4 regions of the Pseudomonas sp. KB-10 genome follow, and region 3 is predicted to be linked to each of the others. Evidence: riboswitches for the same ligand, from Rfam matches in the RefSeq annotation. Region 3 holds a riboswitch; each other region holds the start of a gene.
The links. Region 3 has a riboswitch for cobalamin ahead of DXK50_RS04325 (TonB-dependent receptor). Riboswitches for the same ligand answer to the same signal wherever they lie in the genome.

Region 1 (7,603 bases), on a different contig from region 3:
GTCTCGGCGGGCCGGGGCAGGGCTACGAGCTGGTCGGCCACAAGTGGTTCTGCTCGGCCCCGATGTGCGACGCCTTCCTCACCCTTGCCTACACCGACAAGGGGTTGAGCTGCTTCCTGCTGCCGCGTCACCGCCCGGACGGCACGCGCAACGCGTTCTACATCCAGCGCCTGAAGAACAAGCTGGGCAACTGGGCCAACGCCTCCAGCGAGGTGGAATACCGCGGCGCCTTCGCCTGGATGCTCGGCGAGGAAGGGCGCGGCGTGCCCACCATCATCGAGATGGTGGCCATGACCCGCTTCGACTGCATGGTCGGTTCCAGCAGCCTGATGCGCCAGGCGTTGACCCAGGCCGCGCACCACTGCGCGCATCGCCAGGTGGGCGGCAAGATCCTCGCCGACCAGCCGTTGATGCAGAACGTCCTGGCCGACCTGGCGCTGGAGAGCGAAGCCGCGCTGGCGCTGTGCATGCGCATGGGCCGCGCGCTCGATCATCTGCATGACGAGCAGGAAGACAAGTTCGCCCGCCTGGTCACCGCCGTGGGCAAGTACTGGATCTGCAAGCGCGCCCCGGAAATGATCTACGAGGCCAGTGAATGCATGGGCGGCGCCGGCTACGTCGAGGAAACCATCATGCCGCGTCTGTATCGTGAGGCGCCGGTCAACTCGATCTGGGAAGGTTCAGGCAACGTACAGTGCCTGGACGTGCTGCGCGCCCTGTCCAAGGAGCCCGGCGTGCTCGACGCATTGTTCACCGAACTGGGCGATGGCCATGGCGATGCCCGTCTCAAGGCGCATATCCAAAGGCTCAAGGCTGATTTCAGCGACACCGCTGACGTTCAATACCGCGCCCGTCAGCTCACCGAGGACATGGCTGTGGCACTGCAGGCCAAGCTGTTGCTGGAAGCTGGCAACAGCTTGGTCAGCGACGCCTTTATCGCCAGCCGCCTGGAGGGCCGCGGCCGCGTCTACGGCACGCTGCCGCGCGGCATCGACGTCGAAGCGCTGCTGGCGCGTAGCACGCCGCATCTGCTTTGATGTGGCAGCGATCTTTTACCAGGGGAGTTGGTTTTTTTCAGCCGATTTTCTTTTGGGAACAACTGTGCGTGCGAAGAGGACTGAGACGATCAGTCTGGCCGCTGTTTTTTAGCCAGACGGGCGGGTAATCTGGCGGCCGATGGTTCTGCGTTCACAGTCGTGACGCGGATGAAAAGGGAACAGGGTGCGGTGAATCTTGCCAATGCCCTGGCTGCCCCCGCAACTGTAAGCGGCGAACGAAGCCCCTCATGCCACTGACTTCGGTCGGGAAGGCGGGCGAAGTGCCAAGCCGTGAGCCAGGAGACCTGCCATCGGCAACGGGCGTTTCGCCCATCCTTCATCCGAATCGTCGCGCGGTGGGCGCGGCCAAGGAACTTGCATGCATATCGAACCGGGCGTCGTCGAAGGCGCCAAGATTTTCCTCAGTTACGCAACGGCGGTCGCTGCCTTCGGCCTGACCGCCAAACTGGCGCGCGATGCCATCCGCGACAACGGCGGCGTCACCGCGCTGGCGCTGCGCAGCCTGCTGACCACCGCGCTGGTATTCTGCTTCTTCGAGGTATTGCCGCATCACCCCGTGGGTGTTTCCGAAGTACACCTGATTCTTGGCTCGACCCTGCTGCTGCTGTTCGGCGCCGGCGCCACCGCCATCGGTCTGGCCGCAGGTCTGCTGCTGCAGGGCCTGCTGTTCGCCCAGTTCGATTTGCCGCAGTACGGCATGAACGTCACCACCCTGTTGATTCCGCTGTGGGGCATCAGTCTGTTGGCCAAGCGTATCGTCGCTCCGGGTACCGCCTACGTCGATCTCTCTTACAAGCAGGCGCTGGCGCTGTCGACTGCCTATCAGGGCGGCATCGTTGCCTGGGTCGCGTTCTGGGCCTTTTACGGTCACGGCTTCACCAGTGACAACCTGGCCGCCGTGGGCAGCTTCGGCCTGGCCTACATGAGCGTGATCCTGATCGAGCCGCTGATCGATCTTGGCGTGCTGGCCGCAGCCAAGGCGCTGTCGCGTTTCAGCCAGGGGCCGCTGTTCAACGCGCGCCTGCATCAGGCTGCCGTCTGATGACAGCGTGGCGACCGAATTGCCGGTCGCCACGCTATGTTTTGCCACAAGGATGCAGGCAAGATAGGCGCGTACGTTCAGTCAGGAAGATGCGCCGTGAAAGCCTGCTCAGATGATTTCATCATTGCCCACACTCCCGAAGAGGCGGTCGACCGCCTCGCCGCGTTGCACCAGGAAGCCACTGGCGCCCTGAGTCACGCACTCAAGCGCTACCTCAAGGAGCGCATCCGCCCGGACGCCAGCGAGCACTGCCTGTTCCGCTATCCCGAATTGCGCCTGACCTACCTGTGCCAGGGCGAGGTGCCGACCACCGTACGTGCCTACGCCAAGGTGCAGGTTCCGGGTACCTACGCGATCACCGTGACCCAGCCGGCTGCCTTTCGCAAATACCTGCTGGAGCAGCTGCGTCCTCTGATGAACGACTTCACCCTGCGTGTGGAAGTCGGCCGCAGCCAGCAGAATATTCCCTACCCCTACGTGGTCGAGGGCGGTGACGAGCTGGCCGGCAGTGGCGTGACCGCTGCCGAGCTGGCGCGAGTGTTCCCCAGCACCGATCTGTCTGCCGCCACCGACGGCACCGCCGATGGCCTGTATGACTGGGAGAATATCGACCCGTTGCCGCTGGCTCTGTTCGACGCAGCGCGTACCGATTTTTCTCTCAAGCGCATACAGCACTACACCGGCAGCGATTGGAGCCACGTGCAGCCGTGGATTCTGCTGACCAACTACCACCGCTACGTCGACCAGTTCATCCGCCATGGCCTGGATATGCTGGTGGGTGACTCGCGCTTCACCCGTATGGTGCTGCCGGGCAACGTGGTGGTCGAGCGCGGCATGGCCGAGGGCGAGATGCAGGCGATCATCGAGAACGTGGTCTGGCACCGCTACCAGATGCCGGCCTACCATCTGCAGGCGGATGACGGCCATGGCATCACCCTGGTCAATATCGGCGTCGGTCCGTCCAATGCCAAGAACATTACCGATCACCTCGCCGTGCTGCGCCCGCATTGCTGGCTGATGATCGGTCACTGCGGCGGCCTGCGGCAGTCGCAGACCATCGGCGATTACGTGCTGGCCCACGCCTATATGCGCCGCGACGGAATTCTTGACCGCGTGCTGCCGCCGCACATCCCGCTGCCGGCGCTGGCCGAGGTGCAGCAGGCGCTGCAGGAAGCCGCCAAGCTGGTCACCGGTGAAGAGGGTGACGAGCTGAAAAAGCGCCTGCGTACCGGCACCGTGCTGACCTACGACGATCGCAACTGGGAGCTGCGCTGGGCTCAGGAGCGGCCGCTGATCAATCTGTCGCGTGCGGTGGCGGTGGACATGGAAAGCGGCACCATCGCCGCGCAAGGCTATCGCCTACGGGTGCCCTACGGCACGCTGCTGTGCGTGTCGGACAAACCCCTGCACAGTGAGATCAAGCTGCCAGGCGCGGCGGGCGCCTTCTACGAACGTGCGGTGACTCAGCACCTGCATATCGGCATCGCGGCGTTGGAGCTGATGCGCAGTCAGCTTAACTCGCTGCATTCGCGCAAGTTGCGCAGCTTCGACGAGCCACCGTTCCGTTGAGCGTCTGAGGTGGGTGTGGCCTGACGCACAGTCCGGTCACGCCCTGGCGTTAGGCTGCAGTGTTCTGGTTTACACTCGCGCCCGTCATGGACGAACGAGGCGATAGGCATGGAGCAGGCACGTCTGCTGCTCACGGCACTGTGGGAACCCTTCAGTTTCTTCAATCTTTTTCTCTACACCGGTCTGGCGCTTCTGCTTGGCGCGGTTGCTGGCCTGTTGCTGGCGTTCAAGCTGCACCGGTTGGGCTGGCTGGCACGTAACAAGCGCTGGCACCACTGGCTGCTCAAACTCTACTTTCTGCTGCTGCCCCTGGCCGGAGGTTTTCTCGGCGTCCAGGGTGGGCTGTTGTACGGCAGCCAGCAGCAGATCAATCGCCATCTCGATAGCTATGCGCCTCTGGTGCAGGCACTGGCCGACGATATCTGGAGCGACTTCCAGGCCTATGTCGAGGCGCAGGAGCAGGGACTATTGGCCGTGCGTGATGTCAGTGTGCAGACGCTGCTCAAGCAGCTGGCGCTGGACTACGTCCATCGTGAGCGGCTGCAAGAAGCTGGCGAGCGCGCCGAAGCCTCGACCACTGAACGCATCGCCTTCGACCTGCTCGACCGGCTGCGTGCCAGTCTGCTGGGCAAGGCGATAGGCGAGATGGCAGTGGAGAAAACCGCCCGTTACAGCGGGCTCAACGAGAAGGTGCTGAATCAGGTGCTGGATGCGCGTATCGAGCAGCTCTTTCAGGCCGAGTTCCTCCTCGGCCTGCTCAAGCGGCAGATCGGCCATGTGTTCAAGCCGTTCTATATCGCATTGCTGATTCAGCTTGGTCTGCTGCTGGCTCTGATCGCTGCGGAATGGGGCGTTTCGCGCCGGTTACGGCAGACGCCCGGACGGCTGCCTGCCGAGCCTCTGCCGCTGGCCTGAGTCAGGCTGCGGCTGGTGCTTCGTCACGCAGCAGGTCGGCCAGCGCCAGCCGGTCGATGTTGGCGCCGCTGAGCACCACGGCAACACGCTGGCCGGCGTTGCGTTCGCGCTCCTGTAGCAGGCCTGCCAGGGCGGCAGCGCCGGCGCCTTCGGCGAGGTTGTGAGTGTCCTCGTGATAGGCGCGGATGGCGGTGCGAATTTCCGCATCGTCGACCCGCAGGATGCGCGCCGCGCCCGCGCTGATAACGTCCAATGCCAATTGCTGCGGTTGGCGGCAGGCCATGCCGTCGGCCAGGGTGACGGCGCGTTCGGTCTGTACCAGGCAACCTTGTTCGAAACTCTGCGCGTAGGCATCGGCGCCGCTGGCGACCACGCCGACGATTTCGGTGTCGAGGCCGAGCAGGTCGCGGGTGCGGATCATGCCGCAGATGCCCGAGCCGAGGCCGATGGGCACGTACACCCGGCGCAGGTTCGGTACCGCCTCAAGCAGTTCCAGGGCATAGGTGGCCACGCCGCGCACCAGATCCTCGTGCAGCGACGGCACCCAGTGCAGGCCGTCGCGTTCGGCCAGACGCGCGGCCTCGGCGCGGGCTTCGTCGAAGTCGCGGCCATGTTCGATCACCTCGGCGCCAAGGGCACGCATCGCGGCGTTCTTCTCGCGGGCGTTGCCGTGCGGCACCAGGATGCGGATCGCCAGTCCCGCTGCGCGTGCAGCCAGCGCCAGGCTCTGGCCATGGTTGCCGCGGGTGGCGGTGACGAGGCCGCGCACCTGCGGCTCGCGGCGCAGCAGGGCGTCGATGTAGACCAGCCCGCCGCGCACCTTGAAGGCGGCGGTGGGCGCGTGGTTCTCGTGCTTGACCCACAGCTCGCAACCCGTGCGCTGGCACAGCAGCGGCCAGCTCAGCTGTGGCGTGGGCGCCATATGGCGGTGAACCAGTTGGGCGCTCTGGCGCAGTTGGGCGAGGTCGAACATGACGGGTACTCCGGGTGGCGTTGACCCCGATGCTAGTGCGGTGCATTGTATGGGTAAATCTTTATATTGCATGGCAAACAATGTGGCTCCCTGACCTGTCCAGCAGCGCTTTGCCCACCTACCTCGCCCTGGTGGAGGCCATCGCCGCTGCCATCGGCCGCGGTGAACTCAAGCCCGGCGAACGCCTGCCGCCGCAGCGACGCCTGGCCTGGACGCTGGGCATCAACCCGAGCACGGTGATGCTCGCCTACCGCGAGGCGGCGCGTCGGCATCTGGTCTCCGGCGAGGTCGGCCGCGGTACCTACGTGCTGGCCGGCAGCCGCGAGGCGAGCCTGTTCCGCCTCAAGCAACCGGCCACGCAGGGCGAGCTGATCGACCTGTCGACCAACGTGCCGGTGCACGATCCGGACAACCGCGACCTGTCCGCCAGCCTTGCCGCACTGGCTGCACAGGGCGAATTGGATGGGCTGCAGGCCTATCCCTCGGCAGCGCTGGTCGAGCGCGCGCATCTGGCCGGCGCCACCTGGCTGCGCCGCCGCGGCCTGGAACTGGCGCCGAACGGCCTGCTGCTCTGCGCTGGCGCCCAGCAGGGCGTCTCCGCAGCGTTGCTGGCGCTGTGCGAGGCCGGCGAGCCGATTCTGGTGGAGCGCTTCACCGCGCCGGGGATCAAGGCCGCCGCGCGCCAGCTGCGCCTGCCGCTGCATGGCGTGGCGATGGACGAACGCGGCATCTTGCCCGATGACCTCGACCGCCAGGCGCGTGCCACCGGCGCTCGCGTGGTGGTGCTTACCCCCTGCCTGCAGAACCCCACCGGCGCCAGCCTGGACGCCGAGCGCCGCGCTGCCATTGCGGCGGTGGCGCGCCAACGCGGCCTGTGGATCGTCGAGGATGACGTTTACGGGGTGCTCGGCAGCGCGGCGCCGCTGGCGGTGCAGGTACCGGAGCGCTGCCTGCTGATCAGCAGCCTGTCGAAGAGCGTCGCACCCGGCTTGCGCCTGGGCTTTATCGCCGGCGCACCCGAGCTGCTCGAACGTATCGACCCCGAAGCCCAGGCCACCCGCTGGGCGGTGACGCCGCTGAGCCTGGCGCTGGCCTGCGAATGGGTCGAAAGCGGCGTTGCCGAACGGCGTCTGGCCTGGCAGATCGGAGAATTGCAACAGCGCTGGCGCCTGGCTGCGCGAGTGCTCGGGCCGCGCATGCCGCAGGGCAGGGCGGTGGCGCCGCACCTGTGGCTGGATGGCGCGGCGCCTGCCGGTCTGGCCGAGGCCTGTCGGCAGCATGGCGTGGAGGTGGTACCGGCCGAGGTGTTCGCGGTGGAGGCCAACCCCGGTCAGGCGGTGCGCATCAGCCTCGCCGCGGCGGCCAGCCAGGTCGAACTCAAACGCGCACTGGAAGGGATAGTCGCAGCCTGGCCTATCGGCTGAGTGTCATATGCAGGATAGGAAAGGGCCGCCCGCCGCCATCCAGTCGTGAGCGATCGGTCACCACGAAACCCAGGTGCTGGTAGAAACCTACGGCCTGCGGATTCTGCTCGTTGACGTCGACCCGCGTGGCGCCCAGCTCGTCGATGGCGTGCTGCATCAGCCGCTTGCCCACGCCCTGGCCGTGGCAGGCCGGATCGACGAAGAGCATTTCCACCATGCCCTCGGCCGTGCCGAGAAAACCCAGGATTTGCCCCGACCCATCGCGTGCGCAGGTCAGCTGCACGGCGGGGAAATACTGCTCGCGCAGCAGCGGCTTGATTACCTGCAGGTCGCTTTCCGGCAGGAAGTGGTGGGTGGCGCGCACGGCGGCCTCCCAGATCTCCACCAGGGTGGGCAGTTCGGCAGGGCTGGGGGTGTCGAGAGTCAGCGGCATGGCGGCAGGCATCTTGGATGAAACGGGGCGCAGAGCATGCCAGCTCCGCGCCCGTGCTGTCATTTGCTGGCGTCGAGCACCACGCGGTAGCGCGCCTTGCCGTTGCGCAGATGGTCGATGGCCGCGTTCACCTGGCTCATGGGGAATTGCTCGACCTGCGGCAGAATCTGGTGGCGCGCGCAGAATTCC
Region 2 (7,603 bases), on a different contig from region 3:
TTCTCACCGGTCGCCGCGAGCGCATGGCTACGCTGCGCCAGAAGGACGGCCTCGCCGCCTTCCCGCGCCGCTCCGAGAGCGAGTACGACACCTTCGGTGTCGGCCACTCCAGCACCAGCATCAGCGCGGCGCTGGGCATGGCCATCGCCGCCCGCCTGAAAGGCGAGAAGCGCAAGAGCGTGGCGGTGATCGGCGACGGCGCGCTGACTGCCGGCATGGCCTTCGAGGCGCTCAACCACGCCACCGACGTCGGCGCCAACATGCTGGTGATCCTCAACGACAACGACATGTCGATCTCCAAGAACGTCGGCGGCCTGTCCAACTACCTGGCCAAGATCATCTCCAGCCGCACCTACGCCAGCATGCGCGAGGGCAGCAAGAAGATCCTCTCGCACCTGCCCGGCGCCTGGGAGATCGCGCGCAAGGTCGAGGAACATGCCAAGGGCATGCTGGTGCCCGGCACCCTGTTCGAGGAGCTGGGCTGGAACTACGTCGGCCCCATCGACGGCCACGACCTGCCCACCCTGCTGGCGACCCTGCGCAATATGCGCGACCTGGACGGCCCGCAATTCCTCCACGTGGTGACCAAGAAGGGCAAGGGCTTCGCCCCGGCCGAGCTTGATCCCATCGGCTACCACGCCATCACCAAGCTGGAGCCGGTAACGCCTGTCGCCGCCCCCAAGAAGCCCAGCGGCCCGAAATACTCCAACGTGTTCGGCCAGTGGCTGTGCGACATGGCCGCAGCCGACAACCGCCTGGTCGGCATCACTCCGGCGATGAAGGAAGGCTCGGACCTGGTGGCCTTCGCCGAGCGCTTCCCCGAGCGCTACTTCGACGTGGCGATCGCCGAGCAGCACGCCGTGACCCTGGCGGCCGGCATGGCCTGCGAAGGCGCCAAACCGGTGGTGGCGATCTATTCCACCTTCCTCCAGCGCGCCTATGACCAGTTGATCCATGATGTCGCCGTGCAGCACCTCGACGTGCTGTTCGCCATCGACCGCGCCGGCCTGGTCGGCGAAGACGGCCCGACCCACGCCGGCAGCTTCGACCTGTCCTACCTGCGTTGCATCCCCGGCATGCTGGTGATGACCCCGAGCAACGAGAACGAGCTGCGCCGCATGCTCACCACCGGTCACCTGTTCGACGGCCCGGCCGCCGTACGCTACCCGCGCGGCAGCGGCCCCAACGCCCCGCTCGATGCTGGCCTGGAGCCGCTGGAAATTGGCAAAGCGGTGGTGCGCCGTCAGGGCAAGGGCGTCGCCCTGCTGGCCTTCGGCGTGCAACTGGCCGAAGCCCTGCGCGTCGGCGAAACGCTGGACGCCACGGTAGTCGACATGCGCTTCGTCAAACCCCTGGACGAAGTCCTGCTGCGCGAACTGGCGAGCAGCCATGCGCTGCTGGTGACCATCGAGGAAAACAGCATCATGGGCGGCGCCGGCAGTGCGGTCAGCGAATTCTTCGCCGCCGAGAATTGCCAGGTGCCGATGCTGCACCTCGGCCTGCCCGACTACTACGTCGAGCACGCCAAGCCCAGCCAGATGCTCGCCGAATGCGGCCTCGACGAAGCCGGTATCGAACGCGCGGTACGCCAACGCCTGAGCCTGCTGCAGACTTGAGCATGAAGCCCGCTCATCGCCGGATGAGCGGGGCTTGCTTGTCATTCATACCCACCCGAACTAAGGTGCGCGCACTTCATGTTCCGCCAGGGTGTGCTGCGCAAGCGGCGTCAGCAGGCCGTTGAAAACCTAGGCGAGGCAAGAACGGCCGAAAAAGCGAAGTTTACGAGTCGTAAATGAGCATTTTTGACTGGGCTCGCACACGACGCCGTTCTTAACGCAGTATTGCCAACGCAGGTAGTTTTCAACGGTCTGCTGAACGGGAAGTCGGTGCGCTCTTCATGAGCAATCCCGACGCTGCCCCCGCAACGGTAATCGACAGCGAGCGCTGAGCTTGCGCCACGTCCTGTAGCCACTGGGCCATACCTGGGAAGGCGGACGCGGGTCGAGAGCCCGGAGACCGGCCCAGGCGGTGTGACTGGTGTTGCGGAGGGCGACACGGTCAAGCGCCGCCCTGCCCGCGCTTGCGCCTGCCCTCCTCAACCGTCTGCCGACCGTTGAGGAAATAGAATGAAACTGCCCCTTCTGGCTCTGGCCATAGCCGTCACGCCAGGCCTATCGCAGGCTGCCGAACCTTATCTGGCCGAGCCGCTGGTCGTTACCTCTGGACGCCTGTCCGAACCACAAGCACAGGCTACCGCCGCCAGCACGGTGTTCGAGCGAGCGGACATCGAGCGCCTGCAGGCCAGCAGCGTGCCCGACCTGCTCAGCCGCGTGCCCGGTGTGTCCATCGTGCAGAGCGGCGGTCGCGGTAGCCTCACCAGCCTGCTCCTACGTGGCGCCAACGCCAACCAGACGCTGGTATTGGTCGATGGCGTACGTCTGAATGCGGCCGCCAGCGGCCTGGCCCGCCTGGAATTTCTCAGCCCTGAGCAGATCGAGCGTATCGAGGTTGTGCGCGGCGCCCGTTCGGCGCTTTACGGCTCCGACGCCATTGGCGGGGTGATCCAGATCTTCACCCGGCGCGGCGAGGAAGGCCTGCAGCCACGCCTGCGCCTGGCCGCCGGCAGTCAGCAGACGTTCGAACGCAGCCTGGGTCTATCCGGCGGCGACCAGCGCACCCGCGTCGACCTCGGCGCCAGCCTGGTCGAGCGCGCCGGTTTCGACCGCTCCCAGGATGGGCGTGGCTACGACAATGACCACGACGGCCTGCGCCGCAAGGCTTTCAACTTGAGTCTGGAGCATCGCTTCACTGACCGCCTCAAGGGTGGCCTGAACCTGCTTGAGCAACGCGGCGAGAGTGAATACGACGATCTGTTCAGCTTCGATCCGGGCAATCCCAGCGAACACTTCAGCGTCTCCAGTGTCGCCGGTCATCTCGAGGCACAGCTCGCTGAGCGCTGGAGCAGCCGCTTGGAGCTCGGCCACGGTGAGGACAAGAGTGAAAACCGCGACCCGTTGAATGCCGACAACAACTATGTCTACAACACCTACCGCGACAGCGCCGGCTGGCTCAACAGCCTGCGAATCGGCGACGCTCACCAGGTACTGCTCGGCCTCGACTGGTACGAGGAGCGCTTGGGCAGCGACAGCGATTTCAGCCACAGCGAACGCTGGAACCGGGCCGCCTTCGCCCAGCACCGTTATCGTGGCAACGGTTTCGCCACCGAACTGGGCCTGCGCCACGACGACAACCAGCAGTTCGGCAGCGAGAACACCTGGAACGCGGCGCTGAGCCTGGACCTGGCCGAGCGTCTGGAGCTGGTACTGAGCTACGGCGAGGGCTTCCATGCACCGACCTTCAACGACCTTTACTTCCCGACCAGTTCGTTCTACGGCGGCAACCCGGATCTCGCCCCGGAGCGCTCGAAGACCTACGAGGCACAACTGCGCGGCGATCACCTGGATACCCGTTGGAGCCTGTCGGCCTACCGTACCGAGGTCGAGGACCTGATCACCGTGGTCAGCGACCCGGTGACCTTCTTCAGCACTCCAATGAACGTCAACAAGGCGCGTCTGCAGGGCCTGGAACTGAATATCGAACGCGAACTGCTGGGCTGGCAGGCGACCCTCGGCGCCAATCTGCTCGACCCGCGTGATCGCAACAGCGGCCACACCCTGCCGCGCCGCGCCAAGCGCAGTCTGAGCCTGGACCTGGATCGTCAGTTCGGCGCGTTCGCCGCCGGCATGACCTGGCAGGCGTTCTCCGGCCGCTACGACGATGCCGCCAACAATCGCAAGATCGCCGGCTACGGCCTGCTGGGTGCGCGCGCAAGCTGGCGGATGGACGAGGAGCTGCTTTGGCAGGTCAAGATCGACAACCTGCTGGACAAGAACTATTCCCAGGCCCTGTACAGCCGCCCTGATGATCCGTTCTTCAGCAGCGTGAGTTATTACGGCTACCGCGAGGAAGGCCGCAGCGCCCTGCTCTCGCTGACCTGGACGCCGCAACTCTGATGCCACTGCACGCACGCAACCTGCTTGGGGTGCGCAGCGCCCCATGAACTAGCGTGCGGCCCTCATCAGCTCGCACAGCTGCTCGATGGCGCCCAGCATCTGCCGGCTGGGTCGTTCCAGGCCCTTGTCCGGCACCGCCCACACCTGCCCCCGGCGCACCGCATGTAACTGGGGCCAGGCCTGCCAGCCGGACAATTCGGCGTTGCTGCCGCCAAGAATCACATCGGGGTCACGCGCCAGCACCGCCTCCACGCTGACCTGAGGCGCCGGCTGCGGCAGGTCATCGAACAGGTTGCGCGCTCCGCACACCTGTAGGGCATCACCCATCAGTTGCCGGCCACCGATGGTGTAGAGCGGCTGGTGCCAGATTTGATAGAACACCGACAGGGGCCGATCGCGCCGGTAGCGCTGACGCAATGCAACCAGCTCGGCGTGAAACTCGGACGCCAGCTGCTCGCCCCGCTCCCGCCGTCCAATTCGCTTGCCAATGCGTACGAACACATCACCGAGTTGGTCGAGGCGTTGCGGCTCGACGAGCAAAAGATCGATGCCTAGCCCGCGCAACTGCGCCTGCTGCGCGGGCGGCACGCTGCCTGGCGCGATCAGGATCAGATCCGGCGCCAGCTGCAGCAGACGTTCGAATTCCAGCTGGCCATAACGGCCGACAGTGGGAAGGTGCGCCAACGCTGCGGGACGCTCGTCACCTTCGAGCGCGCCAACCAACAAGTCGGCTGCGTCCAGGTCGAGCATGATCTCGCTGAGTGATGGGGCAAGGCTGATCACCCGTTCGGCTGCCGCCAGCGGTAGCGCCAGCAGGCAGAGAGCGAGCAGCCATGTGCGCATTTCAGCCGAGCTGGCGGGGAATGCGATAGAGGCCGTGCAGCACGATGCTGGAGAGCCCGAGCAGCACCAGCGGAATCGCCTCCAGGCCAGCCAGGACTGCCAGCGCAGCGATCCAGGCCGGCAGCGCAGCGCCAAGCAGCGCACGCAGGCGTACGCGATCCAGCTCCAGCCAGGCGGCGGGCTCGGCTTCGCTGTCGAGGGCCTTTTCGGTGGCGATCAGAGCGCGCTTGTAGGCAGAAAACAGCGGCAGGCTGACGAACATGGACGCCAGCCCGGCGATGAACAGCGGCATGGTCAGCACTGTGGTGCTACCGCCACCGAACAGCAGGTTGAACACCAGCAGCGGGGCCAATGCCACGCCCAGTTGGCGCCACCAGGCCAGCGCCAGACGGCGCTTCACCTGGCCTCGGGTCACAGGCTTTCCTCGGCCTCACCCTGATGCTGGTTGCCCAGCATGTGGCCGAGCTTGCCGGCCTTGGTGGCGAGGTAGCGCTTGTTGTACGGGTTGTGCGCGATCTGCAGCGGCACGCGATGATCCACGGCGATGCCCATGTCGCCCAGCGCTTTGACCTTGCGCGGGTTGTTGGTCATCAGCTTGAGGCTCTGGACGCCGAGATGTTCGAGCATCGGCAGGCAGATGGCGTAGTCGCGCATATCGGCGCCGAAGCCCAGACGCTCGTTGGCTTCCACGGTGTCGGCACCGCCGTCCTGCAATTCATAGGCGCGGATCTTGTTCAGCAGGCCGATGCCACGACCCTCCTGACGCAAATACAGCAGCACGCCGCGGCCCTCATTGGCAATGGCCTGCAACGCCGCCTGCAGCTGCGCGCCGCAGTCACAACGCAGGCTGAACAGCGCGTCGCCGGTCAGACATTCGGAATGCAGGCGGCCAAGCACCGGAGCACCATCGGCAACATTGCCGAAGGTCAGGGCGACGTGTTCCTTGCCGGTGGCCTCGTCGAGAAAACCGTGCATGGTGAACACGCCAAAGGGCGTGGGCAGTTGGGAGGCGGCGACGAACACGACGGACACCGGATACTCCTAGCAGTGAGTACGAAACAGGCGCGCATTGTATCAGCAGGCCCAGCCGCCTGGTCAGACAGAATTGCCGATCATCAGTATCGAAACGGTCAATGGCAGCCTCAAAGCTTGGACTCGAGCACCAGCATGCCCTGCTCCTCGCGCCAGCCAACCCGACTGAGGAAACTCATGCCCAGAAGCGCCTCGTGCGGCGCACCGCCCTCCAGCACCACGGCCTCGACGCCCAGCACTTCCAGATCGCCGATCTTGACCCGGTCGAGCATCACGCGCCAACCGCGGGTCACGCCGCTGGCGGTGTTGACCTGCAGGGGCCGGCCGCTGACCCGATAATCGATGCCCAGACGCTTGGCGTGGGCGTCGTTCAGCGCCACCGAAGTCGCACCGGTGTCGACCAGGAACTGCACCGTCTGACCATTGACCGAGCCGGCCACCCAATAGTGGCCGCCGATGCCCTTGGCAATGCTCAGGCGTTTTTTCACCGGCTCGGCGAAACCGGCACTGTATTCGCGGCTCATGGGATAGGCACGCTCGACGCCATCGACGCGTAGCACCGCGCCCTGTTTGTCGACACTGACCACCTGCACGCCACCCGGACCGGTATCACCAACGCGGACCAGCTTGCGCTGACCGTCGACATTGACCACGGCCGCTCCCGGGAACAAGCCAACTACCTGGATCTGAGACGCCGCCCAGGAAGAACTCGCGCAAGACAGCGCCAGCAAGACGAGACAATCACGAAGCTGCATGAATGAGGGTCTCCCGGCTCAGTCGAAGGGATAGGGTTGATCCCAGCGTTCGAAGATCGGCCGCAGGGTTCCGCTCTTGACCAGCAACGCCATGCGCCGGTCAAAGAGATCGGCCATGGCGCGCCCTCTGGGGTTATCGGCAAACCCAAGATAGAGCGGCAGCCAAAGCAGATCGACCACCTGGTAGCGCTCGCCAGAGCTCATATCGCCCAACAGCTGCTCAATCTCAACGCGAGCATCGATGTAGAAGTCAGCATGGCCTTGGTCAAGCATGCTAAGGATACCGCTGTGCCGACGAACTTCCCGGTAATGCCGCACATTGGGCAGGTAGCGCTGGTATTCGTAGCCACGCATCCATATCAGGCGCAGCTCGCCGATCCGATCCAGCGCCGGTACCGGTTTTTGCTTGAGGCCAAGCGCGCTGATCTGCTCGCCGTCGTAATGCCAGCGCGGGTAAAGCACGCCTTCGTCAACTTCGTTGCGGTAGGACCCAACCCAGGCGTCTGCGCTACCTCGCTGCACCAGACCGACCGCGCGGGTGTACGGGACGCTCTGAATGCGCAGGACGACGCCGGACGGTTCGAATACTTCGCGCAGGATATCCCACGCCATGCCAGTGCCATCAGCGCCGGTGTGATCTTCCCAGACTTCGCTGGCTATATGGATTTCCTTCGGCAGCTGCAGATCGGCATGCGCCATCAGCACTCCGACCATACCCAACAGCAACGCCAGCAGCTTCGCTGCCATCATCGTGCCTCTCTAATAGCCGAAAACCACGGCATAACGATCCCAGCCCCAGACCAACCCCTGCATGGCCAGCCAGGCGAAGACTCCGGCAATAATGTCGTCGAGCATGATGCCGACGCCGCCATGCACATGGCGGTCGATCCAGCGAATCGGCCAGGGTTTGACGATGTCGAACAGACGAAACATGAGAAAGCCCAGCAGCAACCAGACCCA
Region 3 (7,603 bases):
CGCCTGGCTTAGGGTGATGCCGTACACCTCGGCCTCGAATTCGCGCGCGGCGAAGCGCGCCAGGCCGCCCCAGCCGCAACCGACGTCGAGCAGCCTGTCACCGGGTTGCAGGCGCAGCTTGCGACACAGGTGACGCAGCTTGGCCTGCTGAGCCTGGTCGAGGTTCTCCTGGCCGGTTTCGAAGTAGGCACAGGAATAGACCATGTCGCGGTCCAGCCACAGGCGGTAGAACTCGTTGGACAGGTCGTAGTGATAGCTGATGGCCTCGGCATCGCTGCGCTTGTCGTGCGCGGCGTAAGGCTCGACCGGTGCGGATTCGTCACCGAGCAGTGCACTGCTCAGCGCATCGCCCACTTCGATGGCCTCCTCGATGGGGCCTTCCAGATCGACCCGGCCTTCGACATAGGCAGCGCCCAGCGCATCCAGACTGGGGTGGGCCAGCTGGGTGACCAGGCTGGGGTCCTTGACCACCAGCGTCACCCGCGGCTTCGGCCCCAGATCGATCTGCTTGCCGTCCCACAGTTTAAGGCGCAGCGGTAGTCGTAGATCACGAAGTGCGGTGGGCAGTTGCGCGAGCATGGTCATTCCTCCGGCCAGGTGAATGAAGCCTAGAGCAGATGACCTGAGCGGTGCGGCCGGGTTCGATCCGGACGACTAGCGGCGCCGCAGCAGCGCCACGAAGAACGCCCCGCCGATGGCAGCGGTGACGATGCCGATGGGCAGGTCCTGCGGCGCCAGCCAGGTGCGCGCAGCGACATCGACCCAGACCAGGAACAGCGCCCCCAGCAGCGTCGCCACCGGCAGCAGGCGGCGGTGCTCGGCGCCGACCAGAAAGCGCGCCACGTGCGGCAGCATCAGGCCGACGAAGCCGATGGCACCGGACAGCGACACCAGCACCCCGGTCAGCAGCGACGCCACCACGAATACCAGCAGGCGCACCCGGCGTGGTTCCAGGCCCAGGCTCACCGCGCTCTGCTCGCCGGCCATCAGCGCATTCAGCGCCCGGCCCAGGCCAAGCAGCACCGCCAGGGCCAACGCCAGGCACAGCGCCGGCAGCCAGAGCAGTTCCCAGCGCGCCAGGCCCAGCCCACCGAGCATCCAGAACAGCACCGAGCTGGCCGCATGCGGGTTGCCCAGGTACAGCAGCAGGTTACTCGCTGCCATCATCACGAAGGACACCGCCACCCCGGCCAGCAGTAGGCGCTCGCTGTGCAGACGGCCGCTGCGGCTGGCGATGGCCAGCACCAGCAGCATGCTCGCCAGCGCGCCGACGAAGGCCGCCAGCGGCAGGCTGAGCAGCCCGGCGAACTCGCCCAGGTAAAGCACCACGACCACCGCGCCGAAGGCCGCGCCGGAACTGACGCCGAGCAGATGCGGGTCGGCCAGCGGGTTGCGCGTCACCGCCTGCAGCACGCTACCGACAAGCGCCAGCCCGGCGCCGACCAGCGCACCAAGCAGCACCCGTGGCGCGCGCAATTGCCAGACGATGCTGTCCTGACCGCTGTTGACCGGCACCTGCGGCGTGATGCCGAACAGGTGCTGGCCAATGATCGCCCACACGCGCTCGAGCGGCACCTGCGCCGCGCCAAATGCCAGCGACCAGGCGCAGGACAGCGCCAGCAGCACGGCCAGCCCGAGCAATAGCAGGCGATAGCGATTCACTGGGCGAGCGCCTCGGGGTGCAGCGCGGCGGCCAGGGTTTCGATGGCGGCGGCGTTGTCCAGGCTTGGCGTGACGGCCAGATAGGGCAGCACCACAAAGCGTTTCTCCCGAATTGCCGTCACCCCCTGCAGCGCCGGATGCTGCAGCAGGAAGTCGCGCTTCTGCGCCGCCGTGCGCTCGCCGTAGTCGACGATCAGGATGACCTCGGGGTCTTCCTCGACCACCGACTCCCAACCCACCTTGATCCAGCTGCCGGCCACGCCATCCATCACGTTGCGCCCACCGGCCGCCTCGATCAGCGGCTGCGGCATGCCCTGGCGCCCGGCGCTGAAAGGCAGGTCTTCACCGCTGTCGTAGACGAACACCCTTGGCCGCGTCGGCTGCTCGCCCAGGCGCGCCTGCACTGCCGCCACGCGTCGCTGCATGCCTTGCACCAGTTCATCGGCGCGCGGCTCGACGGCGAAGATGCGGCCGAGGTTGCGCAGATCGGTGTAGACATCCTCGAGGCTGGCGACGCGGCCGGGCAGCACATGCGCGCAGGACTCGCTCAGCTCGTACACCGGGATGCCGAAACGCGCCAGGCTGGCCGGGGTGACCTCGCCGCCGATGCGCATGCCGTAGTTCCAGCCGGCGAAAACGAAGTCGGTACCGGCACCCAGCAGGTTCTCCAGCGACGGGTAGCGCGCCGCCAGTTCCGGCAGGCCGGCGAGTTGCTCGCGCATGCTCGGGTCGAGGGTCTTCCAGCCGCTGATGCCGGTGTAGCCGGCCATGCGCTCCTTCAGCCCCAGGGCCAGGAGCATGGCGGTCATGTTGACGTCATGGCTGATCGCCCGCTGCGGCGGCTGGGCAACGCTCACCTGACGATCGCAGCTGGTCACGGTGACGGCCCAGGCGGGGCTGATCAGCGCCAGCAGGATTGCGCCAACGAATGTAGGAGCGAGCTTTGCTCGCGAAGCTTTTGCCTTTTCCCAAGATTCGCGAGCAGAGCTCGCTCCTACAGGTTCAGCCGTGCGTAAACGCTTCATCAAACAATCCAGGTAATACGCGGATGCCCCGCCAGTGGATGGGTATCGACCAGCGCCCGTACGCCGAACACCTGCTGCAGCAGCTCGGCGGTGAGCACCTCGGCGGGCGTGCCGACGGCCACCAGGCGGCCCTGGTCGAGCACGCAGAGGCGATCGCAGAAGGCCGCTGCCAGGTTCAGATCATGGAAGCTGGCCAGGGTCGCCAGACCCAGCGCCTTGATCTGGCCAAGCAGTTCGAGCTGGTAGCGCGGGTCGAGGTGGTTGGTCGGCTCGTCGAGGATCAGCAGTTGCGGCTGCTGCACCAGGGCGCGGGCGAGCAGAGCGCGCTGCTTCTCGCCGCCCGAGAGGCAGGCGAAGGACTGCTGCGCCAGGCCGCTCAGGCCGACACGGGCCAGCGCCTGATCCACCAGGCGCTGGTCCTCGGCATCGTCGCCGTCGAACAGGCCCTTGTGCGGCGTACGGCCCATGGCTGCCACCTCGTGCACGCGCAGGCCGAAGTCCTGCGGAAATTCCTGCAGCACCACCGCCACGCGCTGTGCGCTCCAGCGCGGCGGGCGCTGCCACAGCGCCTCGCCGTCCAGTTCGACGCTGCCGCCGCTGGGCCGCTGAAAACGATAGGCGCAGCGCAGCAGGCTGGTCTTGCCACTGCCGTTGGGGCCGATCAGACCGAGCAGCTCACCATCGCCGATCTGCAGGTCGATGGCCTCGAGCAAGACGCGCTGGCCATCCGGCGACCAGGCCAGGTCACGGATGCGCAGGCGCGGCTCAGGCGCCGCCGTACGGCGGCTCGCGGGCGGCGAGAACAGACTGGCAGGCCAGCCTGCGGCACTATTCACTGACACACAAAGTCTCCACGCGCGGCACGCCTGCACAGGCACGCCCGCTTCAAAAGCTGTAATCCGCCGTGACGAAGAACGAACGCGGCGCGCCCAGGTACCACTGCTCACCGTCGCTGCTGGCGCTGGTGGCGTACTGGCGGTCGAACAGGTTGTTCAGCTCCAGACCCAGGCGCACATCCGGCAACGCCTGCCAGGCGAAGTTGGCGTCGACCACGGTATAGCCGGGCACCTTGGCGGTATTGGCGCTATTGGCGTAGCGCGCATCGACATAACGCGCGCCGATGCCGGCCTCCACGCCACTACCGAGCGCCTTGTTCAGCCACAGGTTGGCGGTGCGCCTGGGCACGTCGGTCGGGCGATTGCCGCTGCGGTCGCCGCCACCTTCGATGAAATCGTCGTACTCGGCGCGCACCAGGGCGGCGTTGGCCGACACCTCCCAGCCCTGACCCAGCGCCAGTTCCAGGGTGGCTTCCAGGCCATCGGACGACTGCTGGCCGATCTGCTCGGTGGGCGAGGTCGGCGTTTCACGGCTGAGCAGCTTCTTCTTGACGATGTGGTAGGCGGCCAGCGTCCACTCGCCCTGCCCGCCCCAGAACATCTGCTTGAGGCCGATTTCGGTCTGTTTGGCTTCGCTCAGGTCGAACTGCTGCTGGGTCGGATTAAGCGTCAGCAGGTTGCTCACCCCCTCGGTGCTGGTGGCGTACTGGCCGTACAGCGACAGATCGGGGGTCAGGGCAAAGACCAGCCCGGCGCGCCAGTTATCGCCGCTCAGGCTGCGATCAGCGCTGCTGCCATCGATCAAGTTGTCGCGCTGGATATGCACCTGATCGCGGCGCACGCCGGTCACCAGCGCCAGGCGCTCGGTGAGCTGGGTGCGGTTCTCGGCGAACAGCGAGAACTGCCACGCCAGGTTGCGCTCGCGCGGGCCGTAACCGAGCGGATCGGTGCTCTGGTACTGGCCGCCACCGGAACCGACCAGCGGCACGCTGTCGCTGAAACTGCTGGCGAAATCGTGCTGGCGGGCAAAGTGGATGCGGTTGTAATCCACCCCGACCACCGTGCGGCTATCGAGGCCGAACAGGGCGTGATCGAGGGTGAAGGTCTGGCGGTCGCCGACCTGCTCCTGGGTGTGCTTGATCCGGTAGAACTCGCTGCGCTCGACCGTATCACCCGGCTGCCAGCGATAGGCCTCGGCATTGCGCCAGTAGCGCTGGGTCTTGATGTAGTAGAGCTGGTTGCTGGCGCTGAGCGCGTCGTTGATACGCCAATCCGTCACCAGGCGGGTGATCTGGTCGTTGTAGCGGATATCCGCGTCGGCGACGTTGTAATTGCGCTCGCGGATGCTTTCGCGGTACTTGCCGGCCACCAGCGGCGTGCCGAGATAACGCATCGGGCTCTGGTCGCCATGGTCGTGGGACAGGGTGAAGCTCAGGTCGTCATGGGCGTCCCAGCGCAGGGCGGCGCTGAGCGCGACGCTGTCCGAATCGCCCCGGTCGACCCAGCCATTGCTGGCCTGCTGGTTGAGGTTGAAGCGATAGCTCAGCGCATCGTTCAGCGAACCACCGCTGTCCAGCGCGGCCTGACGGCGGTCGTCGCTGCCGTAGCCGAGGCGCAGCTGGTTGCGGATCTCGCCGGCGAAGGGCTTCTTCGGCACCACGTTGATCACCGCACCGGTGGCACCCTCGCCATAGAGCACCGAGGCCGGGCCGCGCAGCACGTCGATACGCGCCACCGACCAGGTGTCCACCGGGAAGGTCACGGTGCCGGCACCGACGTACTGACGGGTGCCGTCGTACAGCTGCATGGTCGCCGCATGGCCGGTAAAACCGCGCGCCGACAGCGCCGTGCCGCCATTGCCGGGGGTGCCGATGCTGCTGATGCCCGGTGTGCGGGTCACGGCGTCCTGCACCGAGAGGTTGTTGCGCCCGCGTACCTCGGCGCCGCTCAGGCTGCTGGTGCTGGCCGGGGTTTGCAGGGCCGAAAGCTCCAGGCGCGAACCGGAGGTGGTGGGCGTATGCAGATCGCTCTCGCCCTCTTCGGCGGCCTTGGCACGGATGGTGAGTTCGGGCAGGTCGACGGCCTCGTTGGCCAGCGCCATGCCACTGCAAAGCAGGGCCAGCGGCCAGGTGCAGCGAAGAACAGGGTTTCGCACGGCAGGATTTCCAGGATTGCGCGGAGAATCAAGGGATGAAATGTTATTGTTATAACATAACATTATCGACATTCGCAGCCTGGAAAGCAGCCGAAGGGGGTCTGCGACCGAAACGGTCGGTAAACATTGATTGAAGCGGAAATGGCGCGCCATAGGGGTTCCATCGGTAGAGGGAAGGCACGGCAATCCGATGGAAATGCGCAACAGCAGACAGGGGCACGGCGGCGCCCTACTGGAGTCAACGCCCGCCCACCGCGGGTTGCCAGACAAATGACTCCAGGCCGGTCTCCGGGCTTGCGAGGGTCATGAACGCATCGCCTTCCCATGCGCGTGGCGCACAGTGGCGTATCGATGCGGTCGCTCGCTTACCGTTGCGGGGGCAGCGTCGGACTTCAACCGACTTCCCGTTTCACCTCACGCGCGGCGGCGTGAGACACCTGAAGCGGGGCGGATATGACCACCCACACCCGCTCAAGTCAAGGCGCGAGGGTAATTGTGGGAGGCGCTTTAGCGGCGATTGCTCATAGCTTGAATTGGCCGCAGGCGTAATCCGAGTTGCTAATTGCTGCCCGGCTCGTCGATGCGCAGTTCCGGCAGCGCCCTGCCCGCTACCAGGCGCTCATCGACCAGGCGAATCACCGCCGCCTCGTCCCTGATGCCGTACCACTCGCCGTGTGGATAAAGGCTCGCGGTCGGGCCCAGGTCACAGGGGAACTGGCACTGGCTGCGGGTGATGTGCACGCCGCCTTCGCACTCCAGCCTGCCAGCGGCCTTGAGCCGCTGACGCAGGGTTTTCCACAGGCCCAGCGCGCCCTTGCGCGTGCAGCGCGGGCCGTTGCACAGCAGCAGGCGCTGCGCATGCGGCGGGATCTGCGACCAGGCGTGATGCGCCGGCACGGGCGGCACGTCGCTGCAGGGCAGGTGCGCTTCGCGATGCGCCAGCAGCACGCCCAGGCCGTCGAGCCAGGCTTCCTCCAGCGCCGTGCAGACCACGAACACCCCTGCCCCATCGCCGCGCTCGGCGATGCGTTCGCGCAACCAGTCGCGGTGCGCGGCATCGGCGCGCGGCTCCAGATCCACCACCAGCAGCGGCCGCGGCGCCTGGTCGATGGCTTGCCAGAAGCCGTCCTGCTCGCTGTCATGCAGATGCACCTCGCCCAGCAGCGCTTCGACGCGCTGCTGCAAACGCTCGGCAGAAGCTCCACGACCAAGGCCGGGGCCGATGAACAGAACGCGGGCGTAGGGGGCTTGGCTCATGACGGTCTCCAGAACGGGCCGGCAGTCTAGCAGCGCGTCGTGGTCCGGAGGCAATCCAGCGGGTGATAGAAAGCCCGGTGCGCGCGGCGCACCCTACGGAATTAACGCAACATAGGCGTAGGGTGGACGGCGCTTTTCGCGTCCACCACGATGCCGCTTTGTAGGAGCCGCGCCCCGCGGCGAATACAGACGAATGGAAAAAGCAAGGCTTCGCCCCGGGGCGGGGCTCCTACAGGAAAGCCTGCAGCGCCTCCCACAGGGCGTCCGGTTCGGTGAACTCGCGCGTCACAGCCGGCAACTCGGGACGGCGCAGTAGCAGCACCGGCAGGCCCAGCTCACGGGCGACCTGCAGCTTGGGTTCGGTGGAGGCGCTGCCGCTGTTCTTGCTGATCAACACGTCGCAGCGGATACGGGCGAACAGTGCACGCTCCTCGTCCAGCGAGAACGGTCCGCGCGCGCCGAGGATCTCGGCGCGCGGCGGCGCCGGTTCGCTCTGCAGGCAGCGCACCGTCCAGTGCTGGTGCTCGGGTATCTCGTGCAAATGTGCCAGCGGCTCACGGCCGGAGGTGAAAAACGGCCGCTGGAACGGCGCCAACGCGCGGGTCAGTTCATCCCAGCCATCCACCTCGCGCCAGTCGTCGCCCGCGCCCGGCTGCCAGCCGGGGCGG
Region 4 (7,603 bases), on a different contig from region 3:
TCAAGGGCGGTTTCTCGCTCGATGAGCGCTTCGACCTGCCTCGTCTGGAAAAGGCCGACAGCCTCAATCGCAGCCTGCTCGACGGCTTGCAGTCGCTGCTCGCCGGTCAGGCAGGCAAGGGCGGAGACGTGAGCTGATCCAGCCCGGTGTTAAACTGCGCACCTTGCGGATAGTGAGGTGCGCACATGACGCCTGAATGCCAACTTTTCGGAACCCTGGGGTGTCATCTCTGTGAGGTGGCCGAGGCGTTGCTGATGCCGTTCGTCGAGAATGGTCTGCTGGTCGAGTTGATCGACATTGCCGAGCACGAAGGAATGGTCGAACAGTACGGTTTGCGCATTCCAGTGCTGCGCCGTTGTGATACCGGTAGTGAGCTGAACTGGCCATTCGATGCCGATCAGGTGGCGGGCTTTTTGAGCTGAAAGGCTGACGCCGAGAAAGCTGCAGGCAATAAAAAACCCGCCGGTTAAGGCGGGTTTTTGATTTGGTCGGAGAGACAGGATTCGAACCTGCGACCTTCTCGTCCCGAACGAGACGCGCTACCAAGCTGCGCTACACTCCGAATGAGGCGTATTCTACCGAAAAACTTTTACCGCACAAGGGGTTAGCCTGAAAAAATCTGCAGGCTGATCCGCCGTTTCTGCAGCCGGGGCGAACCCGGTGCTAGTCGGTCGCGCCTCTGGTCTGGTCTCAGAGATCCTTGACGGTCTGCACCTGATCCTTGTTGATCGTGGCGCGCTTGCCATCAAGTTGCTCGAATTCGTAGAAGCCGGATTCCTCATCGAATTTTGGCTTGTCCACGGTCTGGATCTCACGCCCGTCGTTCAGCGTGATCACCGACGGCGTAGAGCAGCCGGCCATTACAACGAAGCCGAGGGTCATCAGCAGGGCGGGGATGATCCGTTTGGTCATGGTCTTTCTCCTTGCATTCAAATGGGTGCCATACCTTCGCTCAGACGTAAAACTGTTTTGCGAGTTCCGCAGCGGGCGTTTGGCTTCAGCTTGCAGGTGCGCTTTTTGCCAGCGTTTCGGGGGTGTTCAGGTTGGCCAGCCGCGCATCGTCCGGCGGGCAAACGACGGCGATGGGGGAAAGTTTGCCGAACCAGCGTTGCGGGCTGCGCTCGCCGGACTGCCAGGCGTGCTCCAGATCCTCCTTCAATCGAGTCGGCAGCAGGCAGAACAGGGGTTGCCAGTAGTTGCCCTGGCGAATCACCACCGGCTGGCTGCCGGCGTGGGCGAGCAGTGATTCGATCAGTGCACGGTCCACCAGCGGGGCATCGCATGGCAGCACAAGCATCTGCTCGTGGCGTGCCGCGGCCATGCCGGCACGAATACCGGCCAACGGCCCTTGAAAGTCGTGGTCCGGATCGGCGACCAGTTGGTCGGCGTAGGGTGCGTAGCTTTCGCTATTGCGGTTGCAGGAGATGATCAGATCATCGCTCAACGGCCTGACCAGGTCGTGCAGCCAGGCGATCAGCGGCCGGCCGCGCCATTGCACCAGCCCCTTGTCGCGCCCGCCCATTCGCTGGCCGCGGCCGCCGGAAAGCAGCAATACAGAGCAGGTGAGTGGGGAGTTGGGTGCGGGCATGCGGGCAGTCTCCGAAGGCAGTCTGTGTGATATAACAGGCTCATTCTCTCGCAATTGGATGTCTGTCATGAACCATAAGGCCGAGGCGGTTTTCGTGCCGCTGAATATTGCCGTGCTGACCGTCAGCGACACGCGTACGCTGGAGACCGATACCTCGGGACAACTGCTGGTCGATCGCCTGACCAGCGCAGGCCACCAGTTGGCTGCCCGGGTGCTGCTCAAGGACGATCTGTACAAGATTCGCGCTCAGGTCGCGACCTGGATTGCCGAGGATCAGGTGCAGGTCGTGGTGATTACCGGCGGTACCGGTTTCACCGGGCGCGACAGCACGCCGGAGGCAGTCGCCTGCCTGCTGGACAAGCAGGTCGACGGTTTTGGCGAGCTTTTCCGGCAGATCTCCGTGGCCGATATCGGTACTTCCACCGTCCAGTCGCGCGCGCTGGCCGGCCTGGCCAACGGCACGCTGGTGTGCTGCCTGCCGGGTTCGACCAACGCCTGCCGCACCGCCTGGGACGGGATTCTCGCCGAGCAGCTGGATGCGCGGCATCGTCCCTGCAATTTCGTGCCGCACCTGAAGCAAGCCGCCGCCTGCGAGACGCGCGGATGACCTGCTGCGATCATCCCGGCCTGTTGCCCATGGAAGCGGCGTTGCAGCGCCTGCTGGCACTGGCCGACGCTGCGCCCATCGAGCAGGCCGAACAGGTTGCGCTGGCTGAGGCCGATGGCCGGGTACTGGCTGAGCCGCTGATCGCTGGGCTGGATCTGCCGCCCTGGGCCAACAGCGCCATGGATGGCTATGCCCTGCGGCTGGCTGACTGGGAGGGCCAGCCGCTGCCGGTCAGTCAGCGTATTCAGGCCGGTACTGCGCCTGAGCCCCTGCAGCCGGGCACCTGCGCGCGTATATTCACCGGTGCGCCATTGCCAGAAGGCGCCGACACCGTGGAGATGCAGGAGAACGTCGAGGTCGATGAAGCCGGGTGCGTGCATTTTCGCGAGGCGCTGAAAGCCGGGCAGAACGTCCGTAACCAAGGTCAGGAAACTCGCGCGGGAGAGTGCGTGCTGCCTGCCGGTACGTGTTTGGGCCCTATCGAGCTTGGGTTGGCGGCGTCTCTGGGAGCGGCGCAGCTCGCTGTGCGTCGGCGCTTGCGCGTGGCCGTGCTGTCCACGGGCGACGAGCTGGTGGAGCCGGGGCGGACGCTCGGTCCAGGGCAGATCTACAACAGCAATCGGCGCCTGCTGATCGCCTGGCTGCAGCGTCTGGGCTGCGCGGTGGTGGATGCGGGGATATTGCCCGATGACCTGCAGCGCACCCGTGAGGCGCTGGGCTCGTTGGGCGCGGTCGATCTGATTCTTTCCACGGGCGGTGTGTCGGTAGGCGAGGCCGACTATCTCGGCCTGGCGCTGCGTGAGGCGGGCGAGTTGGCGCTGTGGAAACTGGCTATAAAGCCGGGCAAGCCGCTGACTTTCGGCCATTACCAAGGGGTTCCGGTGATAGGCCTGCCGGGCAATCCGGCCTCCACACTGGTCACCTTCGGTCTGTTGGCGCGTCCTTATATACTGCGTCGCCTTGGTGTGCAGCGGGTCGAACCTCTGGGTTTCGTTGTGCCGGCGGGGTTCACCTGGAACAAGCCGGGCAAACGTCGAGAGTACCTACGCGCACGCCTGGAGAATGGTCGTGTGGTGCCTTACGCCAACCAGAGTTCTGGCGTTCTGCGCAGTGCCGCGTGGGCCGAAGGTCTGGCTGAGGTAGTGGAGGGCAGCACGCTGGCCGAAGGGGACGCGCTGCGTTTTATTCCCTTGAGCGAGATTCTCGGCTAGTGCCTGATTCGTCCGGCTGTGCGACAGCCGGGCGCGTTAGATGGCGCGGCAAAACCACTGGGTCACATTTCCAGCGATAGAATTTGCAAATGAGCGTTATAGAGGGCATAGTCGCCGACTTGTAAATCAACCGACACGGTCGTGCCCATGCTAAAACGCTTCGCACCCCTCGTGCCTCTTGCACTGACAGTCTTTCTCGCTGCCTGCGCCGGCCATTCGCCGCAGTCGCAGATCAGCGAAGCCAAGGTCGAGCCGGTTGCTCGTCCGCTCTCTCATCAGGCCGAGCCTGCTGATGATGAAATCAGCGCGCTGATCGACGACAAGCCCTATGAAATGCCGCAGCTGGCCGACAGCCTGCTCGATCTCGGGCGTTCGCTGATCGGTACGCGCTATCGCTACGGTGGCACCTCGGTGCAGTCCGGTTTCGATTGCAGCGGTTTCGTCGGTTATCTGTTCCGTGAGGAAGTCGGCCTGGAGCTGCCGCGCTCCACTCGCGAGCTGATCAACCTCGACGCGCCCAAGGTTGCGCGTGCCGATCTGGAACCGGGCGATCTGATCCTGTTCAACGACCGCGGTCGTGGTCGCGTCAGCCACGCCGGTATCTACCTGGGCGATGACCAGTTCATCCATTCCAGCAGCAGCCGCAGCGGTGGCGTGCGCATCGACAGCCTTGACGACAGCTACTGGAACCGCAGTTACCTGCAGGCCAAGCGTGTTCTTGCGCTGGCTCCGGTGGAGGAGCAGGTGGCAGCCAAACGCCACAATTGATGTGTCACGGCGTAACCCCAGGGTTGCGCCGTTTGTCTGCAATCGGCAGAGTAGGGCGCATTCAGGCTTTGGATTGCCTCGCTTATGCGCCTCACGCCCCGCGTCGTCCTCATTTCTTTCGCCCTGCTGCTGAGCGCCTGTAGCGGTCGCGCTCCAGCTCCCCAGCCCGTCTACCAGCCACCGGTCTCTTCGTCCTCCTATCAGGGCGGCGCCGAAGACGTATTGTTCCGCGCTCTGGGGCTTGTCGGTACCCCTTATCGTTCTGGTGGCAACACGCCGGAAGGTGGTTTCGACTGCAGCGGTTTGATCGGCTACGTCTACCGCGATGCTGCCGGTATCAGTCTGCCTCGCTCGACACGTGAGTTGAGCGCGATGCGCACCCCAGGCGTGCGCCGCGATGCCTTGCAGAGTGGTGACTTGGTGTTTTTCGCCACCAATGGCGGGCGCGCCGTGAGCCATGCAGGTATCTATGTCGGCGAAGGGCGTTTCGTACATGCGCCATCCAGTGGCGGTACCGTGCGCCTAGACAGCCTCGACAATGTTTACTGGCAGCGCGTCTATCTCGATGCCAAGCGGGTGATCACGCCCGAGCTTGCCCGCAACCCCTGAGGCGCCATGGCCGAGCCTATCCGTCTGCCGCCTCAGCCCGAGGTCTGCGAGCTTTGCGCGCGGCCTGTAGCACTCACCCGTCACCATCTGATTCCCAAGGCGCTGCACGACAAGGCTTATGTGCAAAAGCGCTTTGCCCGTCACGAACGTATTACCGCCACGCTCTGGGTATGCCGGGCCTGCCATAACCAGATTCATCGGCTGTTCAGTGAAAAGGAGCTGGCGCTGAGCTACAACAGCCGGGACGCGCTGTTGGCGGATGAGCGCCTGCGTACCTTCGTCGAGTGGCTGGCCAGCAAGCCGCCGGGTTTCACGCCCCGGCATTAGCGGTATCGGCGTTGACGGGCAGGGCTGCCAGCCTCTACCCTGCGCGCCTTGCTTCAGGTGCCCCGCGCCGTTTCCATCGACGGCGCCGGGGTGAAACAGGGAAGCCGGTTCCAATGCCGGCGCTGCCCCCGCAACGGTAGGTGAGTCAAACGCTGCATAAGCAGACCGTGTGAAAACGTAGCGAGCGAAGGTCAGGTAAGGCAAAAACAGGCGAGAAAGCGGAGTTTACGAGCTGTAAATGAGCATTTTGAGACTGTTTTTAACGCCGCATGGCCGAGCGCAGTAGTTTTCACGCAGTCTGCAAGGCCACTGTGTATTCGCACGGGAAGGCGCAGCGTCGAACCTTTCAGGTTCGCTCACGAGCCCGGAGACCGGCCTGTCGCAGTTCCACGGCATCGCGGAGGGCGTTGTCCGGCCAGTGCTCCGGTTCTACCGGGGCCTCGGTGTTGCCCGCCTTCCGCTCGCCTGACCAGCCATTGGCGCCTGTATGAGGTCGCGCGGATCATCGCGATTCTTCATTGTCGTTCGCACTGTTCCTGAAGCAGGCAACGCGGGCACCTGACTTGCAGGAGCACAGCATGAGCGAATCCGCCGAACGCGACGCCCGCCACAAGGCGCGCATGCAGCGCAAGAAAGCCCTGATCGACGAGAAGATCGCCCAGGCCCAGGATGAATACGGCCTGCTGCTGGTGCACAGCGGCAACGGCAAGGGCAAGAGCAGCAGCGCCTTCGGCATGGTCGCGCGCGCCCTTGGTCATGGCATCAGGGTCGGGGTGGTGCAGTTCATCAAGGGCGCGGCCAGCACCGGTGAGGAAACCTTCTTCCGCCGTTTTCCCGAGGAAGTCAGCTATCACGTGATGGGCGAGGGCTTCACCTGGGAGACCCAGGATCGCCAGCGCGACATTGCCAAGGCGCAGGAAGCCTGGGCCGTGGCGCGACGCTTGCTGAGCGACGAGTCCGTCGGCCTGGTGGTGCTGGATGAGCTGAATATCGCTCTCAAGCACGGTTACCTCGAACTGGATGCGGTGCTGGCCGATATCGAGGCCCGGCCGCTGCTGCAGCACGTGGTGGTGACCGGCCGCGGGGCCTTGCCGGGGATGATCGAGGCGGCCGATACGGTCACCGAGATGAGCCTGGTCAAGCATGCGTTCAAGTCTGGCGTGAAGGCGCAGAAGGGCATCGAATTCTGATGACGACACGTCACTGCCCGGCGTTGCTGATCGCCGCCCCGGCTTCCGGCCAGGGCAAGACCACCGTCACCGCTGCGCTGGCGCGTTTGCATACGCGCCAGGGACGACGCGTGCGGGTGTTCAAGTGCGGGCCTGATTTTCTCGACCCGATGATCCATGCCCGTGCCAGCGGCGCGCCGGTGTACCAGCTCGACCTGGCCATGGTCGGTGAGGCGGAGAGCCGTCGCCTGCTGTGGCAGGCCGCGGGCGAGGCGGATCTGATCCTCATCGAAGGGGTGATGGGCCTGTTCGACGGCAAGCCCTCGGCGGCGGACCTGGCGCGTCATTTCGGCGTGCCGGTGCTGGGCGTGATCGACGGCGCGGCCATGGCGCAGACCTTCGGCGCCCTGGCCCATGGCCTGGCCACCTTCCAGCCCGATCTGCCCTTTGCCGGTGTGCTCGGCAATCGGGTTGCCAGCACGCGCCACGGCGAAATCCTGCGCGATGCCCTGCCGCCGAGCATTCGCTGGTTCGGCGCCTTGCCGCGCAGCGCCGCGGTGGAGCTGCCCAGTCGCCATCTGGGCCTGGTGCAGGCCGCCGAGCTGGCGGATCTGGATGCGCGCCTGGACGCCGCCGCCGATGCGCTGGCGGCCAGTGCCGATGTCGACCTGCCGCCGGCGGTGAGCTTCGCCGCGCCGCATATCAATGAACTCGCGCCCTTGTTGAAGGATGTGCGCATTGGCGTGGCGCGCGATGCGGCGTTCGCCTTCCTCTATCAGGCCAATCTCGACCTGCTGCAGGGGCTGGGGGCCGAGCTGCGCTATTTCTCGCCGCTGGCCGATAGCGCGCTGCCCGAGGTAGACAGCCTCTATCTGCCTGGCGGCTACCCCGAGCTGTACCTGGCCGAGCTGGCGGGCAACCAGGCCATGGCCGCAGCCATCCGTGCCCATCATAAGGCCGGCAAGCCGCTGCTCGCCGAATGTGGCGGCATGCTCTATCTGCTCCACGAGCTGCGTGACAAGCAGGGCGCCAGCGGCCGTATGCTCGGCCTGCTGGCCGGCAGCGCCGCATTGCAGCCGCGCCTGACCGCGCTGGCCCTGCAGGAAGTGACGCTGCCGGAGGGCGAGCTGCGTGGCCATAGCTACCATCACTCGCGCCTGGACAGCCCGCTCGAGCCGCTGGTACGCGGGCGCTGTCCGAACGGCAAGCCGGTGGCCGAGGCGGTGTATCGCCTGGGGCGACTGACCGCCAGCTATATCCACTTCTACCTGCCGTCCAACCCGGAGGCAGCCGCCGCGCTGCTGCGTCCATGAGCGAGCACGCC

Region 1: linked by a shared signal. The riboswitch ahead of DXK50_RS19320 (energy-coupling factor ABC transporter permease) and the one ahead of DXK50_RS04325 (TonB-dependent receptor) in region 3 are both predicted to bind cobalamin.
Region 2: linked by a shared signal. The riboswitch ahead of DXK50_RS19690 (TonB-dependent receptor domain-containing protein) and the one ahead of DXK50_RS04325 (TonB-dependent receptor) in region 3 are both predicted to bind cobalamin.
Region 4: linked by a shared signal. The riboswitch ahead of cobO (cob(I)yrinic acid a,c-diamide adenosyltransferase) and the one ahead of DXK50_RS04325 (TonB-dependent receptor) in region 3 are both predicted to bind cobalamin.

What each region holds. Positions count from the first base shown of each region.
Region 1 covers NZ_QYYB01000007.1:208,834-216,436, reverse strand. The annotation lists gene DXK50_RS19325 (acyl-CoA dehydrogenase family protein) at 1-1,037, shown strand, start outside; cobalamin riboswitch at 1,161-1,364, shown strand; gene DXK50_RS19320 (energy-coupling factor ABC transporter permease) at 1,417-2,100, shown strand; gene amn (AMP nucleosidase) at 2,197-3,669, shown strand; gene DXK50_RS19310 (hypothetical protein) at 3,778-4,584, shown strand; gene DXK50_RS19305 (threonine dehydratase) at 4,586-5,557, opposite strand; gene DXK50_RS19300 (aminotransferase-like domain-containing protein) at 5,638-6,981, shown strand; gene DXK50_RS19295 (acetyltransferase) at 6,971-7,414, opposite strand; gene ahr (NADPH-dependent aldehyde reductase Ahr) at 7,474-7,603, opposite strand, start outside.
Region 2 covers NZ_QYYB01000007.1:291,280-298,882, forward strand. The annotation lists gene dxs (1-deoxy-D-xylulose-5-phosphate synthase) at 1-1,616, shown strand, start outside; cobalamin riboswitch at 1,831-2,039, shown strand; gene DXK50_RS19690 (TonB-dependent receptor domain-containing protein) at 2,127-4,013, shown strand; gene DXK50_RS19695 (cobalamin-binding protein) at 4,062-4,856, opposite strand; gene DXK50_RS19700 (MFS transporter) at 4,858-5,271, opposite strand; gene ribA (GTP cyclohydrolase II) at 5,268-5,888, opposite strand; gene DXK50_RS19710 (TIGR02281 family clan AA aspartic protease) at 5,999-6,643, opposite strand; gene DXK50_RS19715 (substrate-binding periplasmic protein) at 6,662-7,390, opposite strand; gene DXK50_RS19720 (phosphatidylglycerophosphatase A family protein) at 7,403-7,603, opposite strand, start outside.
Region 3 covers NZ_QYYB01000001.1:930,391-937,993, reverse strand. The annotation lists gene cfaB (C17 cyclopropane fatty acid synthase CfaB) at 1-579, opposite strand, end outside; gene DXK50_RS04340 (FecCD family ABC transporter permease) at 655-1,662, opposite strand; gene DXK50_RS04335 (ABC transporter substrate-binding protein) at 1,659-2,687, opposite strand; gene DXK50_RS04330 (ABC transporter ATP-binding protein) at 2,687-3,493, opposite strand; gene DXK50_RS04325 (TonB-dependent receptor) at 3,573-5,624, opposite strand; cobalamin riboswitch at 5,941-6,134, opposite strand; gene DXK50_RS04320 ((2Fe-2S) ferredoxin domain-containing protein) at 6,237-6,935, opposite strand; gene DXK50_RS04315 (cobalt-precorrin-6A reductase) at 7,165-7,603, opposite strand, start outside.
Region 4 covers NZ_QYYB01000003.1:417,167-424,769, forward strand. The annotation lists gene DXK50_RS10500 (DUF5610 domain-containing protein) at 1-137, shown strand, start outside; gene DXK50_RS10505 (glutaredoxin family protein) at 186-422, shown strand; tRNA gene DXK50_RS10510 (tRNA-Pro) at 486-562, opposite strand; gene DXK50_RS10515 (YgdI/YgdR family lipoprotein) at 691-912, opposite strand; gene mobA (molybdenum cofactor guanylyltransferase MobA) at 998-1,588, opposite strand; gene moaB (molybdenum cofactor biosynthesis protein B) at 1,656-2,195, shown strand; gene DXK50_RS10530 (molybdopterin molybdotransferase MoeA) at 2,192-3,406, shown strand; gene DXK50_RS10535 (C40 family peptidase) at 3,554-4,174, shown strand; gene DXK50_RS10540 (C40 family peptidase) at 4,259-4,783, shown strand; gene DXK50_RS10545 (hypothetical protein) at 4,790-5,110, shown strand; cobalamin riboswitch at 5,149-5,504, shown strand; gene cobO (cob(I)yrinic acid a,c-diamide adenosyltransferase) at 5,689-6,300, shown strand; gene DXK50_RS10555 (cobyrinate a,c-diamide synthase) at 6,300-7,592, shown strand; gene bluB (5,6-dimethylbenzimidazole synthase) at 7,589-7,603, shown strand, end outside.